2 regions of the Roseobacter sp. AzwK-3b genome follow, and region 1 is predicted to be linked to the other one. Evidence: riboswitches for the same ligand, from Rfam matches in the RefSeq annotation. Region 1 holds a riboswitch; the other holds the start of a gene.
What was found. Region 1 has a riboswitch for S-adenosylmethionine ahead of metZ (O-succinylhomoserine sulfhydrylase). Riboswitches for the same ligand answer to the same signal wherever they lie in the genome.
Positions count from the first base shown of each region.

Region 1 (7,117 bases):
TAGACGGCCATGAGCTCCAACCGTCCGATGAGCATAGCAAATGTCAGGATCCATTTCGCCGCGTCGTTCAGCGGCGCGAAATTCCCGGCCGGTCCGATGATATCGCCCAGACCGGGGCCGACATTGGCCAGCGCCGTGGCAGCCCCCGAGACCGAGGTGATGAAATCCAGCCCCGTCAAGCCAAGCGCCACCGCCACGACACCAAGCGTGACAATGAAGAAGACGAAGAACGTCATCACCGAATTGAGGATGTCGTCACTGATCGAGCGCCCTTCGAACCGCGGGGTAAAGACCGCATGAGGCGAATGAATGCGCCCCAGTTGCGCATTCACCGAGGCAAACAGAATCTGATAGCGGAAAATCTTGATCGAACATGTGGTCGATCCCGCACAGCCCCCGATCAGGCCGATGAAAAAGAACAGCGCGATCAGGAATGGACCCCATGTCATGTAATCCACACTGGCATAGCCCGTGCCGCTCATGATCGAGGTGATGTTGAACGCCGCTTCGCGCAGGGCCTGTTCGGGATGATGCGGAAAGATCGTCAGCAGCACCCCGGCGGTGACCACGGCAAGCAGCGCAATCATCATCAGGAATGCCCGCACCTGGCTGTCGCGAAACAGTGCCCGATGGTTCCCGTTCAGAAGCTGCACATAGCGCACGAACGGCAAAGCCGCGAGGACCATGAACAGGGTCGCCACCCATTCGGCGCTGCCCGAGAATGCCCCGAAGGAAGCGTCGTAATTCGCAAAGCCCCCCGTGGAAACGGTGGTCAGCGCATGAACCGTCGCATCGAAGGCACTCATGCCGGTTGCCAGATAGGCCAGCGTGCAAGCCAGAGTGAGCGCCACGTAAATCGTCGAAATACTCGACGCGATCTGCGTGGCGCGCGGCAGGATCTTGCCCATCGTGTCGAAGGCCTCGGACCGGAAAAGCTGCATCCCCCCGATGCGCAGCTCCGGCAGGAAAACCATCGCCACCACGATGATCCCGATCCCGCCCATCCATTGCAGGATGCCGCGCCACAGCAACAGACCCTTGGGCAGCGTATCAAGGCCCGACAGCACCGTTGAGCCCGTGGTGGTCAAACCCGACATCGCCTCGAAAATGGCATCGACGGCCCGCGCCTCGGTCTCGCCCAGCATGAACGGCAGCGCGCCAAACAGCGGCAGGAACACCCAGACCCCGGTTGTCAGCAAAAAGGTTTCCTGAACCGTCAGACTGTCCCTAACCCCGTTCCGGCACGCCAAAGATACCAGACCGCCCACAAGCGTCGTGAGGATTGCGCTTTCGGCAAAGACGGGCCAATGCCCGCGCCCTTCGGCGATATCGACGGCAAGCGGGAAAATCATGGCCAACCCCATGGCCACGACCACCAGTCCTATGACATATCCGACAGGCCGCACATCCAACATGAGGCGCACAGTTGGCCGCGCCCCATGTCACTGTCAAGCGCGAACGGATGACCGCAACAGCCCGGCACGTCGCGCCGGGCCAAGGCGCATTTCGATCTTACCTGTAGAACAGATCGCCATAGACATGACGCACGATATCGTCCCGGCGCAGACCGATGCGGGCCAGCTCGACATCGGACATCGCCTCGAGCGCCTCGATCTGGTCGCGCCGCGATGCCCGGCGGGCATGAGCCTCGAACCCCAGGGCAAGCGCCGTGCCGACGGTTTTGAGCCAGTCGCGCAGACGGGCGGGAGCATCAGAGATGTTGGTAGTGAAAACGGCCATTTGGAAACCTCGCTCGGTTGCTTTCAGGTTTCCTCCCTGATCGCCAAGCTAGGTCAGCAGTGTTGACTTTACCAACATCAATTTCTCAACCCGGCCTTGCACCGGTTGCAACTCAGGCCTGACTGGTGTCGCGTCCGTTCATGGCCACGCTGCGCGGTGCCGGCATCGCTGGCGGCTTGGATGGCGCGCGCGGGCGCTTGGGCGTGCCGGTGTCCGCTTGCAAGTCAATGGTCTTGGCTGCGGGCCGCGCGGGGCTCATCGGAACAACCTGTCCCTGTGCCGCCGGTGCTTTCGGCGCAGCGGGCTTTGGCTCGGACGCCACAAGCGTCACCGCAGACTTGGGCTCGGTCAATACCGGCTCGGCAGATGTGCCAGCGGTCTTGTCCGCCACGGCTGCGGCCTTTTTCTCAACCGGCGCCGTGGTCACGGGACGGACATATGTCGCGCTCTTGCGCAAGAGAAACGGATTGGCAATCAGCGCGGCCCGCCCGAACTCCTGTGCGACGCGCAGGTTGTTTTCCAAAAGGTAGCCAGCCAGACGAAACCCGGCGGCTGAAAGCGTGAACGGTGTCATCACGTGTGTCATCGTGGTATCCCTTAGGCCTAGTGAACTGAAGAAGTCATGACTGGATTTTGTGACGATAAGATAACGCAAACCCGCCGCTCCGTGGCCCTTGGCGCCACTTACTGCCCTGCTCCCCTCGCCTTCTGAGTGTAAAACGCGCAAAAGAAAACGCGGCGCCCAAGAATAGGGCACCGCGCGAACTCGGGCGATGGCCGGACCGTTCAGCCGATGTGGAAGAGCGAGCTGAACATCCGCGGGTCGATGCTGTCCGACGCAAATGTCTCGCCCTCGGTCAGAACGCTGACGGCATCATGGCTGTGCAGGCTTTCCTGATGGCTGGCCACCACGCGGAAATCCCCGATCCGCGGATCCTTGAGCAACTGCTCGCAGAACAGCCTTGCCGCATCCTCGACGAAAATCGGGTTGGCAGCATTCAGCTCGGCAAAGGCCTGCTCATCCTCGCGCTTCACCATGACCTGCGTTTCGGTGGGGACAGCCGCGCGGGCCATGTCGATCAGGTCTTCGAACCACAGGATCTGCGGACCCTCGATCTCGATCGACAGGCGTGCAACCGAGCGTTGGGAATGCGGCGTCGCCAGCTGCCCGCGCGTCTGGCGCGCATGCTCGCTCAACTCCAGCGAGCAGGGGCATGTGGACGAATAGATGTAATCGAGATGCATGAACTTGCGGCGCACCCCGTCCTGCTCGACCAGTTCCATCGCGATGTCGTAATACTGGTAGCCCTGCAGCCCCGAGCGCAGGGATTGCACCTTGGCCGGATAGGAAAACCGCATCTGGAGCCGTGCATCGATCGTGTCCAGATCGGTGATGTAATCATCCAGCGCCGCTTCCATGACCTCGAAGCTGAAAGTCTTTTCGGCATGGCGATAGAAGCTGCGCATGATGCGCGACATGTTGATGCCTTTCTTGCCCGCCTCGAGGCTAACCGTGCCGGTCACACTGGTCTCGAGCGTCAGATCGCCATTGTCGCGGGTGTGAAACTGGATCGGCAGGCGGAAATTCGAAATACCGACATGCTGCAACTGCTGGCGCGCGCCGCGAATGAGCGAGCTGGGACCGTTCTGCAGATCCGGTAGAGACGCCTTGTAGGCGTCGCTGACCTTGAACTCATCCGGATAATCGCGTGACAGATCCGGGTAGTTCGAAAGTGACCGGCCCGGCAAAAGCCGCGCGATGGCCGGGTCCAGATCGGCAACCTCCTCGGGGGTGGCTTGCGCAGCCCAGCTCCGCAGCCGCTCCAGCGCCGCTTTCGCCTCGTCCCGATCCGGCATGTCCGATAGTTCCCGCGTATGAATATTCATTTCCGGCCCCCGATATTCAGCGCCCAGTGTATCTAAACATGGCCGCTAAGGATTTCCAATTTCGAAAGGAATTACGTCGGAAGCGACAGGCCGGATCATTGTTTTTCGCCCGCAATGGTCAAAGCCCGAGAGATATCGGCAATCAGGTCTTCTTGATCTTCGATCCCCACCGACAGCCGCACCAGTCCCGGCGTGATACCCAGCAGGGCCTTTTGATCCGCCGGCAAGCGTTGATGCGTGGTTGTTGCAGGATGGGTGGCGATGGATTTGGCATCACCCAGATTGTTCGAGATCACCACGATCCTCAACGCATTGAGAAACCGGAACGCCGCCGCCTGCCCGCCCGCCAGCTCCAGCGCCACGACCGTGCCACCCTTGCCCATCTGCCGCAGGACCAGATCATGCTGCGCATGGCTGGCATGACCCGGATAGATCACCCGCGACAATTCGGGCCGTCCCTGCAGCGCATCGGTCAGCGCCAGCGCTGTCTGGGCCTGCGCATTGACCCGCAGGCTGATCGTCTCGAGCCCCTTGAGCATCACCCAGGCATTGAACGGGGACATCGCGCCGCCGGTATGCTTCATGTACGGCTCAACCGTGCCCCGGATGAACTCGCGCGTCCCGAGGATCACACCGCCAAGCGCGCGCCCCTGACCGTCGATATGCTTGGTCGCCGAATAAATCACCACATCGGCCCCCTGCTCGATCGCACAGGAAAACACCGGCGTGGCAAAGACATTGTCCACGACGACTGTGGCGCCGACCGCATGGGCGATATCCGCCACCGCCGCGATATCCACAACTTCGAGCGTTGGATTGGCGATGCTTTCGAAGAACACCGCGCGGGTATCGCTGCGTACCGCTGCGCGCCACGCGTCCAGATCCGTGCCGTCAATGAAAGTCACCTCGACCCCGAAGCGCGTCAGCACCTCGTCCAACACATAAAGGCACGACCCGAAAAGCGCGCGTGCGGCCACCACGTGATCGCCCGCCCGCAGCATCGAGGTCAGCGCGCCGCTGACCGCCGCCATGCCGCTGGCGGTGGCAAAGGCAGCCTCGGCCCCTTCCAGACCGGCGATCCGGTCCTCGAACATCGCAACGGTAGGATTGCCATAGCGACCATAGATGAATTCATCCGGTCCAGCCTGCAGGAACCGGGCCTCGGCGGCTTCGGCACTGTCATAAACGAACCCCTGCGTCAGAAAGATCGCCTCGCTGACCTCGCCATACTGGCTGCGGCGGGTTCCGCCATGCACCAGTTTCGTCCGCATGTTCCAATCATCACTCATCTTCGTCCTCCAGGGCGCTTGGCCCAAACAAAAAAACCCCCGTCGCGGTCAAGCGAAAGGGGCTCCTTCATCCTGACCTCTTTAGCGGAGTTGTTTTACGTGGCCCGCAATCCGGTAACAAATCGCCACGCGGTTGCTTTAGACCCGGTCGCGTGATCCGTCAACACCGTCATCCAGCTTTCGCATGGCCGTCACGACGGCGTTCCATGTCTGCCAGGGTGCAAAATCACACCGTGGATTTGCGGCTTGACCACCTCGCCTGCATATCCGTGCCGACGAGCGGTTCAGGCCGGATCATCCCCGGACGGCATCAGCACCGGGACCATGACCCAACAATAGAACCAGTGCAGCACGATCATCAGACCCGGCAGGAGCGTGATCCAGACCAACAGCGTCTCCCCGGCGATCACGATGCTCAACGCCACCCAGAATACGAGTATGACAAGCACAGGCAAAACGTCCTAAGGGCGGATCGGTGGGGTCGACGCACACCGCAGACGATGAAGCAAGGTCAGCGACATGCACTCCGGCCAACCGGAAAACCGGCCCAAATCCGGGCGCCGGCTTGTAGTTTCAAAGACATAACCGGAAACTCCGGTCAGGCGTCCTCGTCCTGTGTGCCATGTTCGCGGAAAAGCCGCCCCTGCGCCATGAAGAACACGAAGATCGCCGCCGTCAGACCGAATGTCTTGAAATAGACCCATGTCTCTTCGCTCGTCAGGCGCCAGACAAGCTCGTTCAAGATCGCCAGACCAAAGAAGAACGCCGCCAGACGCCGGGTGAGGATCATCCAGCCCTCATGGGTCAGCGGCATCATGCCGTCCATCACATATTGCAGCCATGACTGACCACGCAGCAGGCCCGCCCCAAGAACCCCGGCGAAGATCAGATAGATGATCGTGGGCTTCATCTTGAAGAACCGCGGATCGTTGAACCAGACGCTCATACCGCCGAACACGATGATCAGCACCGCTGTGACCACCTGCATCCGCGACAGATGCCCCGTCAGCCACCAAAGTATCCCCATCGCCAGCAGGAAAACCGGAATGAACCCGGCCGTGACCACGATAAAGCCGTCATATTCGGTGCCGCCAAAGGTAAAAACCCGGTCCTTGAGCATCAGATACGCCGCGAAAAACGCAATGATCGGTCCCAGTTCAAGGCCGGTCTTCACCAACGGATTGATCTTGTGCTCGCTCATATCGGCCTCTCCGGTCACCGTCCAAAGCGTGTCTGCCCACCCCCTGAGGTCTCGGGCCGAAACGCGTGCATCGATCTGGCGATGCGCTGGTCTTTCACCTATCACAGCCCCCGGTGCAATCAATGGCATACGGGCATGGCACTGTGCCACAGGCATAGGGGCGGGCCGCGCTCCCGGCCGGGGGTCAGCCGCGCTCAAGCCCGATCAGGGCCGCTGCGAAATCCTCAGGGTCGAACGGGGCCAGATCGTCGATCTGCTCGCCCACGCCGATCGCATGAATCGGCAGGCCAAACTTGTCGGCCAGCGCCACCAGAACCCCGCCCTTCGCCGTGCCGTCGAGCTTGGTCATCACCAGCCCCGACACATCGGCCAGTTTCTGGAACGTCTCGACCTGGCTCAGGGCGTTCTGCCCCGTGGTGGCATCGAGCACCAGAAGCGTATTATGCGGCGCGCCGGGATCTTTCTTGCGGATGACCCGGACGATCTTGGCCAGTTCTTCCATTAGGTCAGCCCGGTTCTGCAATCGCCCCGCCGTGTCGATCATCAGAAGGTCCGCGCCATCGGCCTGCGCCTTTTCAATCGCGTCGAACGCCAGACTGGCCGGATCAGACCCTTCCGGCGCGGTCAGCACCGGCACACCGGCCCTCCCGCCCCAGATCTGCAACTGCTCCACAGCCGCCGCGCGGAACGTGTCACCGGCAGCGATCACCACGCTCTTGCCCGCCGCCTTGAACTGGCTGGCCAGCTTGCCGATTGTCGTGGTCTTGCCCGATCCGTTCACGCCCACCACCAGCACGACCTGCGGGGTCTTGGGATAGATCGGCATGGGCCGGGCGACCGGCTCCATGATCCGGGTGATTTCCTGCGCCAGCAACTCCTTGATTTCCTGACCGGAAAGTTTGCGCCCCATGCGGCCCTCGGCCATGTTGGCGGTCACGCGCAGCGCGGTATCCACCCCCATATCCGCCGAGATCAACAGCTCCTCGAGCTGTTCGAGCAT
Region 1 is NZ_ABCR01000004.1:315,286-322,402, forward strand. It holds gene RAZWK3B_RS09670 (TrkH family potassium uptake protein) at 1-1,415, opposite strand, end outside; gene RAZWK3B_RS09675 (DUF1127 domain-containing protein) at 1,513-1,740, opposite strand; gene RAZWK3B_RS09680 (hypothetical protein) at 1,853-2,326, opposite strand; gene folE2 (GTP cyclohydrolase FolE2) at 2,527-3,627, opposite strand; gene metZ (O-succinylhomoserine sulfhydrylase) at 3,723-4,916, opposite strand; SAM riboswitch at 4,977-5,055, opposite strand; gene RAZWK3B_RS21165 (hypothetical protein) at 5,201-5,365, opposite strand; gene RAZWK3B_RS09695 (inner membrane-spanning protein YciB) at 5,515-6,117, opposite strand; gene ftsY (signal recognition particle-docking protein FtsY) at 6,302-7,117, opposite strand, start outside.

Region 2 (7,117 bases), on a different contig from region 1:
TCAGCCTGCTGACGATGTCGATTTTCCTGCATCCGGCCAATGCGCATCGGTTCAACAAACCCAAGCCTGACAACGAAACCTGACGTCAGATAATCTCGTCCTCGTCGAACATCGGCATCGGCGCCATATGCGCCGTAATGCCGCGCGCCACATCCTTGGGGCTCGAGGTTTGCGCCACATGGAACAGCGCATCGCCCTCATAGACCACGGGCATGTTCGTGCGCCCGATGATGATGCCTTGCTGATCGGCAACGACCTCGGCCTCGAATTCGCCGAACGGGTCCGAAATCGCGCCCATCACCGTCCCCGGCTCCACCGTATCCCCCGTCGCCAGATAGCCGCGCAGCAATCCGCCCGCAGGCGCGCGATACCAGGTCGACTCGCTGCAATAGAGCGGTTCGGCACGCTTGCGCGGCACTCCCTTGCCACTGATCATGCCCAGATGGTTCATCACCCGCAAAATCCCCGCAACCCCGGTGCGCGCGGCAAACTCGTCGAACCTCAACCCCTCACCTGCTTCATAGAGCAGCACGTCGACGCCCTCATGTTCGGCCGCCATCCTGAGCGAGCCGTCGCGCAGGTTCGATGGCATCACCACAGGTGGCGCGAACACATCCGCCAACGCGCGCAGCCGGTCATTGCCCGAGGTCAGGCGCAACTGCGGAAGATTGGTGCGCCGGATCGCAGCAGAGTGCAGGTCGATCCCGATATCTGAGCGCCTGACCACTTCGGTCATGAAGATATGCGCCAGCCGCGACGCCATCGACCCTGTCGCATGGCCCGGAAAGCAGCGGTTCAGATCCCGCCTGTCCGGCAGGTATCTCGAATGGTTGAGGAATCCGAAGGTATTCACGATGGGCACCGCAAGAAGCGTGCCCGAAAGCTGCGCCAGCGCCTTGGAATTCAACAGTCGCCGCACGATCTCGGCGCCGATCACCTCATCGCCGTGAACAGCCGCCGACACGAACATCACAGGCCCCGGCTTGCGCCCATGCACCACGCGTACCGACAAATGCACCGGCGTGTGATCCGACAACTCGCTCACGGGCACATCCACGGTGCGGCGCGTGCCCGGTGGCACGGTCACGCCCGCGATATCGAACGGTTTGCGTCTGGCCATCTCACGCCCTTCCCGGCTGCGTCCCTCTCTGCAGGCTTCCCCTTGCAGGTTGCAGTTGCTATGCAGCCCTAGTTTCGTTCACACGCCAAGAGGCTGTTTTCCAGCGCCGATGTCAATTCCAGTCGCCCCAGAACGTGTGACCGTGGTCACCGTCGCCCATAACAGCCTTGCGGTCCTGCCCAAGATGCTGGCGTCAGTACCACTCGGCAGCACGGCCATCGTGGTCGACAATGCCTCGCGCGATGCCGCGGCCCTAGCCGATCTGGCGCAGGCGCATGGCGCGCAGCTGATCCGCAACGAGGACAATCGCGGCTTCGGTCCCGCCTGCAATATCGGCGCGGCCGAGGCCCAGAGCGAATTCGTGCTGTTCCTGAACCCCGATGCCCGGCTTGGCGATGGCGCGATCGAGGCGCTTGTCACAGCGGCTGACGCGCATCCCATGGCCGTGGCCTTCAACCCGGCGATCACGGATGGCAAGGGCCGGCCCTATTTCAAGCGCGGCAGCGTTCTTTTGCCCGCCTCTGCGCGCCTGCCTGCCGGCTGGCCCGACGCAGACCGCGAAGTGCCTGTTCTGACCGGCGCTGCGTTTTTCGTGCGCCGCGCGGCGTTCGAGGCGGTGGGCGGCTTCGATCCCGCGATCTTCCTTTATCACGAAGATGACGATCTTGCCCTTCGCCTCAAGACGGTCGGCTCCCTCATGTTCGTGCATGGCGCGCGCGTGACCCATGACGCAGGCAACTCCACTGTGCGCTCCCCCGCCTCTGCTGCGTTCAAGGCCTTTCACATGGGCCGATCACGAGTCTATGCCGCGCGCAAGCACCAGCTGCCCGGCGCGGGCCGCAAGGCGCTTGTCTCGGCACTGATGCAACTGATCTCGCCGCTGACACTACTGTCGGCCCGCAAGCGCGCCAAGCAAATGGCCTTCCTTCGCGGCGTTCTGGACGGGCTGCGGCGACCGACGGACATTTAGCGCGGACGCGGCCAGACATGCGTCTCGCCGATCCCTCCACCTGCCCTCAGCGTCGCCGGATATTGGGCCTGTGACCCACTCCTGAGCAATTGGGTTCGTTTCGGTAAATCGGGTTTCTGGCGTTATCATGGATCGGGCCGGTGTGGTTCATGGTCTTTGTTGCGACAATGCCGGCAGGGCTTTTCGGGTCGTGCGGGTGAAGGGCGTTGAGCGATCATCTGTGAGCATGGGTTTGACATGATAGACCGCGACTTACAGCTCTGGTACAAGATTGGTCTCATGCCACGCCACCCAGGCGCGGAAGGCACGGTTTCGGGCGGTCATCGCCTCCTTGGTATAACGCTTGTGCAGCCGCGCCATGCGGGCAATGTTCTGCTTGTGCTCACGCATCCGGAGCCTGACAAGGTACCGCACGGCCTCCTTGGGCCAGCTGAAATGCGCGCAGTCATCCTCGAGCAGCTCGACCCATTTGTAGATAGGATCCGGCTCCTCGGCCTCTGCGAGCCGACGCACATTTTGCACACTGAGATGCCTGAGATGTGCCTCTGCCATGGCCAGGTTGAGCGCGAGGCGCCCCCGTTCGGTCTGCTTAAGATCGATCAGGGGCGGCGCCTCGGTGGTGTCAAGGATCACCCTCAGCCATGCCCGCACCAAGTCCAGCGGCGGCGCAGAGGTCAGCCCGTGGCGGCGGGCATTGCCCGCCGCCTTGGTCTTGCCGGTCTGCGTGCGCGGCCCCGTGCTTTTTTGAGCATTCGCCCGGTTCGCTGTGATCTGCCTGGCAGAGGTCATTCGACAATCTCCGCATCCTCGATCGCCTCCATGGCCGCACGGATCGGAGATGCCTTTTGCAGCGCGTCGAACTCCGCCTTGATCTCGCGACGGCGCTTCTCGAGGTTCCGAATTTGGATGCCAAGATTTTGAGCGGTGACTGTGACATGGATATGCACTTGTGCCATCAAGTACACCACATCAACTCCCATCGCCGCCAGCTTGGCCTCGAGTTTGGCAAGCTCATCCGGATCGGTTGACAGCGCCTGGCGCGCAAGCTCCAGGGCGTCTGCCGTCGCATCACTTTCATCGAACGGCTCGCCTTCCCACTCATCCCGATCGTTGCCTGCGGAAACCCACTCGTGAAACTCTGCATCCAGCTTGTCTTCATGCGCCTGCTCCAGCGCCAGATATGCAGGCTTCTTGATCGAACTTGCCAGTCGATGGGCTGTCTCACGATCCAACATGCGTCGAAGTTGCTGCAACTCCCACTCATTGGCGATCAGGTTTTCCGCCACTGTGGTCTGAAGAGCTGTCGTCGGGTGCAAGTCACGAAGATGCGCAAGCTTGAAGCGCTCATAGGAGGTTGCGCATTGCCCCAGCAGGGGTGTGCGCTGTGGCAGAAGGTCGAGGAACGAGGCAAGCCCGAACTGGGTAGCATCGGTCGGTGTCGGGGGTGTCGTTGCTATCTGATTCATGGGTCAGTCTTCCTTTTGTTGTCAGTCATGCAGGCCACAGGTGGCCAGCCAAGAGCTGGGTCAGTAATCGACACCAGAGGAGCCGGAAGAGTGTCCGGCCGCTGGCGCCATAAAGGTCAAATCCGCAGCGCCGATCGGGGCCTTGGATCAAGCGTGATACTTTCGTCTCTTTCGGTAATCGCCTTCGCCAGGCGCGGGATGTCCTCCAACCGGTCAAGGGTCGCCACGGCAAGCCGCGGCGTGCAGGGATGTTCCACAAAGCTCAGCCCGAACTCGGGCACGCGCCAACCGCAGAGCGACCCTGTGCCCTCCTCGAACAGCCCGATCAGCGCCTCATAAGCCTCCGAGGTCGGCTTGTGACAGGCGTGCCACATGTGAAACGCCGCGTCCTGCTCCGACGGGGTATAGAGCGCCTCCCCTGAAAACATGCCCGTCTCGATCATGCGCCAGTGGTCGGGCTGCGTCAGGCTGTCATTTGTGCCCTCACCGAAAACGCGAGCGACCGCCTCGGGCCGGATGAGCGGCTGCAGGCAGGGCGGCGCGTCGCTCGCGATGATCAGGCGGCCTTGCGGGTCAGCATGCAGCCCCAGCCGCAAAGGGCGCCGGGTGTCCCTCAATGGCTGCAGTGGACGGGACAACGCGGGCAAGCCCGTCATCGTCCCGAGAGCGGTCAGACTGGCCGCGACGGCCAGGAACATACGTCGTGTCAACATAGCGATCTCCTATAGAGACCGGCATGTGGATGGCCGAAGAGTGGGAAATGATCCCCTTGGTTGCCGTCATGGCCACATCTCCTTGTTCGGACACCACCTTGCCGGGAAGGGCAGGTTGGTAGAGGCACAGGCCTCACTCTTGATGTGCGATCACATTACCACAGCCGGCAGGGCCGTGAAAACGACAATTTTATCTCAATAAATCAGATAGATAATGACATCTTGTTGACTGCGCGAGTTTTGATTCGCATCAACCAAAACGAGGAATGATGCAGTTCGAGCGCTATTCGTGGCGCTTTTCAGCAAGAGCACATGTAGCTTAGTGTCTTTGCTCGCATTCTCATCCACCGCGCTTTTTCTGCGTTGGAAAGTCCCGTGACCCGCGTTTACCTTACGATTGCTTCCTTCAGTCCGCGCTGCCTGATTTCCAAGTAATAGGTAGCAGCTCGGCCAATGCCTTGCACAATCATTCATAGTTCTTACAAACGTGCCTCTAAGCGCCGACGCCGGACGGGACTAGAATTACCGTGACATCGCTGTCCAAAGACACCGCCTTTTGCTTTGATCTCGACGGCACGATCACGCAAACCGAATTGCTGCCGCTGATCGCCGCCGAAATCGGGCTTGAGCGGGACATGGCCGCGCTGACCAAGGCGGCGATGGAGGGCCAGACCGCGTTCGAGCCTTCCTTCCGTCACCGCTGCCAGCTTCTGAGCGCGATACCGCCAGACACCATCACGCGCATCATATCCGACGCGCCGCTTGATCCGCATATTCTTGGGTTCATCCATGAAAACCGGCAGGATTGCTTCATTCTGACCGGCAATCTCGACATCTGGATCGCGCCCATCATCGAGCGCCTTGGATGCCGCACCTATGCCTCCGAAGCGGTCTATGACAATGGCACCCTCGAGCTGAAGACACTCCTGAACAAGGCGGCAACCCTGCGCCATATCGCAGAGACGTTTGACTACAGGCGCATCATCGCCATCGGCGATGGCGCCAATGATGCCGACATGCTGTCCGAAGCCACGATCGCGATCGCCTTCGGCGGCGTGCATCCTCCCGCAGAATCGGCAATCCAAGCCGCGGACCATGTGGTGTATGACGGGAAGGCATTGTGCAGCCTGCTGAAATCGCTTTGAAGATATGCCGGGACATCGGCAGATCCCGAACCGGGTCCACACATCTGCCAGCGGGACAAGAACGAAAATTGACTTCACGAAGACCGGCCAATAAAAGCCCGACATCGTTGGGTCAGAGCCAACCGTGAAAATTTTCGGAATACTGGAGCCCGCCTGATGGGAAAATCCTCCCAAAAACAACCGATGTTCAGTCCAACCGACATCGACAACATCAAGTGGTTTTGGCGGAATTACCTGAAAGACAAGTCGCCCTGGTTGCTGTTGGTCCTCGCAATGGTCTCGGCGCAGGCCCTTGTTTATCAACAGTTCCTGTCGCTCACCGAAAACGGGCTTCGGGTCATCTTCGAAGATGGCTCACTGTCCCAATTGATCAAGGTCTGCGCATTCGTGTTCCTTCTCTTCGGCACGCGTGCCGTGTTGTCTTATGTGACGCCCCGGATTTCGGTCTGGCTTGCCAGCAACGCCGTGCGCTCCATGCGGCAGGATCTCATCAAGCATTTGTTGCGGCTGGACCTGTCTTATTTCGAAAAGACAAAATCGGGGGATATCATCCTGCGCCTGGTCAGTCAGGTCGACAGCCTCAGTCATTTTGTGGGACAGGGCACTGTCGCCGCCGTGAGGGATTTGGCCACGGTCATCGTGGTATCAGGGTATTTGATCTATAAATCCCCCCTGCTCTTTACGGCTGCCATGATCGTGATACCGGTCCTCGTTCTGATGATGCGCGGAATCTCCGGCAAGATCAAAGAGGTCCAGCAAAGCGCGGAAAACGCCTTCGGAAACTACATGTCGGGCATCGAAGAGATGACCAACGGCATGCGAACGGTGAAAATCTCGGGGCAGGAAGATCGCGAGCGGGATCGCCTGTTCGAGGCAACCAACGGCATCCGGGACCTTATGATCCGCCTCAATGCCGTGCAGGCTCTGTTCCCGCCTTCGATCGATGTCGTGTCTGCCTTTGTCTATGTGTTGGTCATCGGCGGCGGCGGCTACATGGTGATCCAGGGCGGGTTCGGCATGGATGCCGCCGGGATCATCGCGTTTTTGCTGGGCCTCGTGATCATGTTCGATCCGCTGCGTCTGCTGGCCAGTTTCTTTGCCCAGTTGCAGGGCAGCCTGATTCTGCTGGACAGCATTCGCGGCGTCTACCGCGAGAAAATGCGCATCACGGATCACGAAGGATCGGTCGCAGAGTTCAACACCGAAGGTGACATAAAGTTCGATCAGGTCAAATTCGCATATGACCCGCAGCACCCCCTGTTCGAGAATCTGGACCTGCTGATCGAAGGGGGCAAGAAAACCGCGATCGTCGGTGCGACCGGCTCGGGCAAGACCACGGTCCTCAGCCTTATCACCCGGCTTTACGATGTGGATGGCGGCAAGATCACCATAGACGGGCTCGATGTCCGGGACATCAAGGTCAAGTCACTGCGCAGCTCGTTTTCGGTCGTGGCTCAGGACATCGTGATCTTCAACGACACGATCTATGAAAACATCCGTTACGTCGCCCCGAACGCAACGGAAGAAGAAATCTGGGCCGCTGCGGAAGCCGCTGAAATCGCAGACCTCATGCGCGCAAGAGGAAGTGCGCCGCTTGGCCCCAAGGGCAGCCAGCTGTCGGGCGGACAAAAGCAACGCATCGCCATCGCCCGCGCCTTCCTGCGCTCGGCGCCCATACTCCTCTTGGACGAGGCCACATCGGC
Region 2 is NZ_ABCR01000016.1:7,773-14,889, reverse strand. It holds gene RAZWK3B_RS19150 (hypothetical protein) at 1-83, shown strand, start outside; gene RAZWK3B_RS19145 (succinylglutamate desuccinylase/aspartoacylase family protein) at 86-1,120, opposite strand; gene RAZWK3B_RS19140 (glycosyltransferase family 2 protein) at 1,230-2,090, shown strand; gene RAZWK3B_RS19135 (hypothetical protein) at 2,343-2,879, opposite strand; gene RAZWK3B_RS19130 (hypothetical protein) at 2,876-3,556, opposite strand; gene RAZWK3B_RS19125 (hypothetical protein) at 3,673-4,269, opposite strand; SAM-I-IV-variant riboswitch at 4,316-4,420, opposite strand; gene RAZWK3B_RS19120 (HAD family hydrolase) at 4,797-5,414, shown strand; gene RAZWK3B_RS19115 (ABC transporter ATP-binding protein) at 5,571-7,117, shown strand, end outside.
Region 2: it holds a riboswitch for S-adenosylmethionine, as region 1 does, so the genes downstream of both, RAZWK3B_RS19125 (hypothetical protein) here and metZ (O-succinylhomoserine sulfhydrylase) in region 1, are expected to answer to the same signal.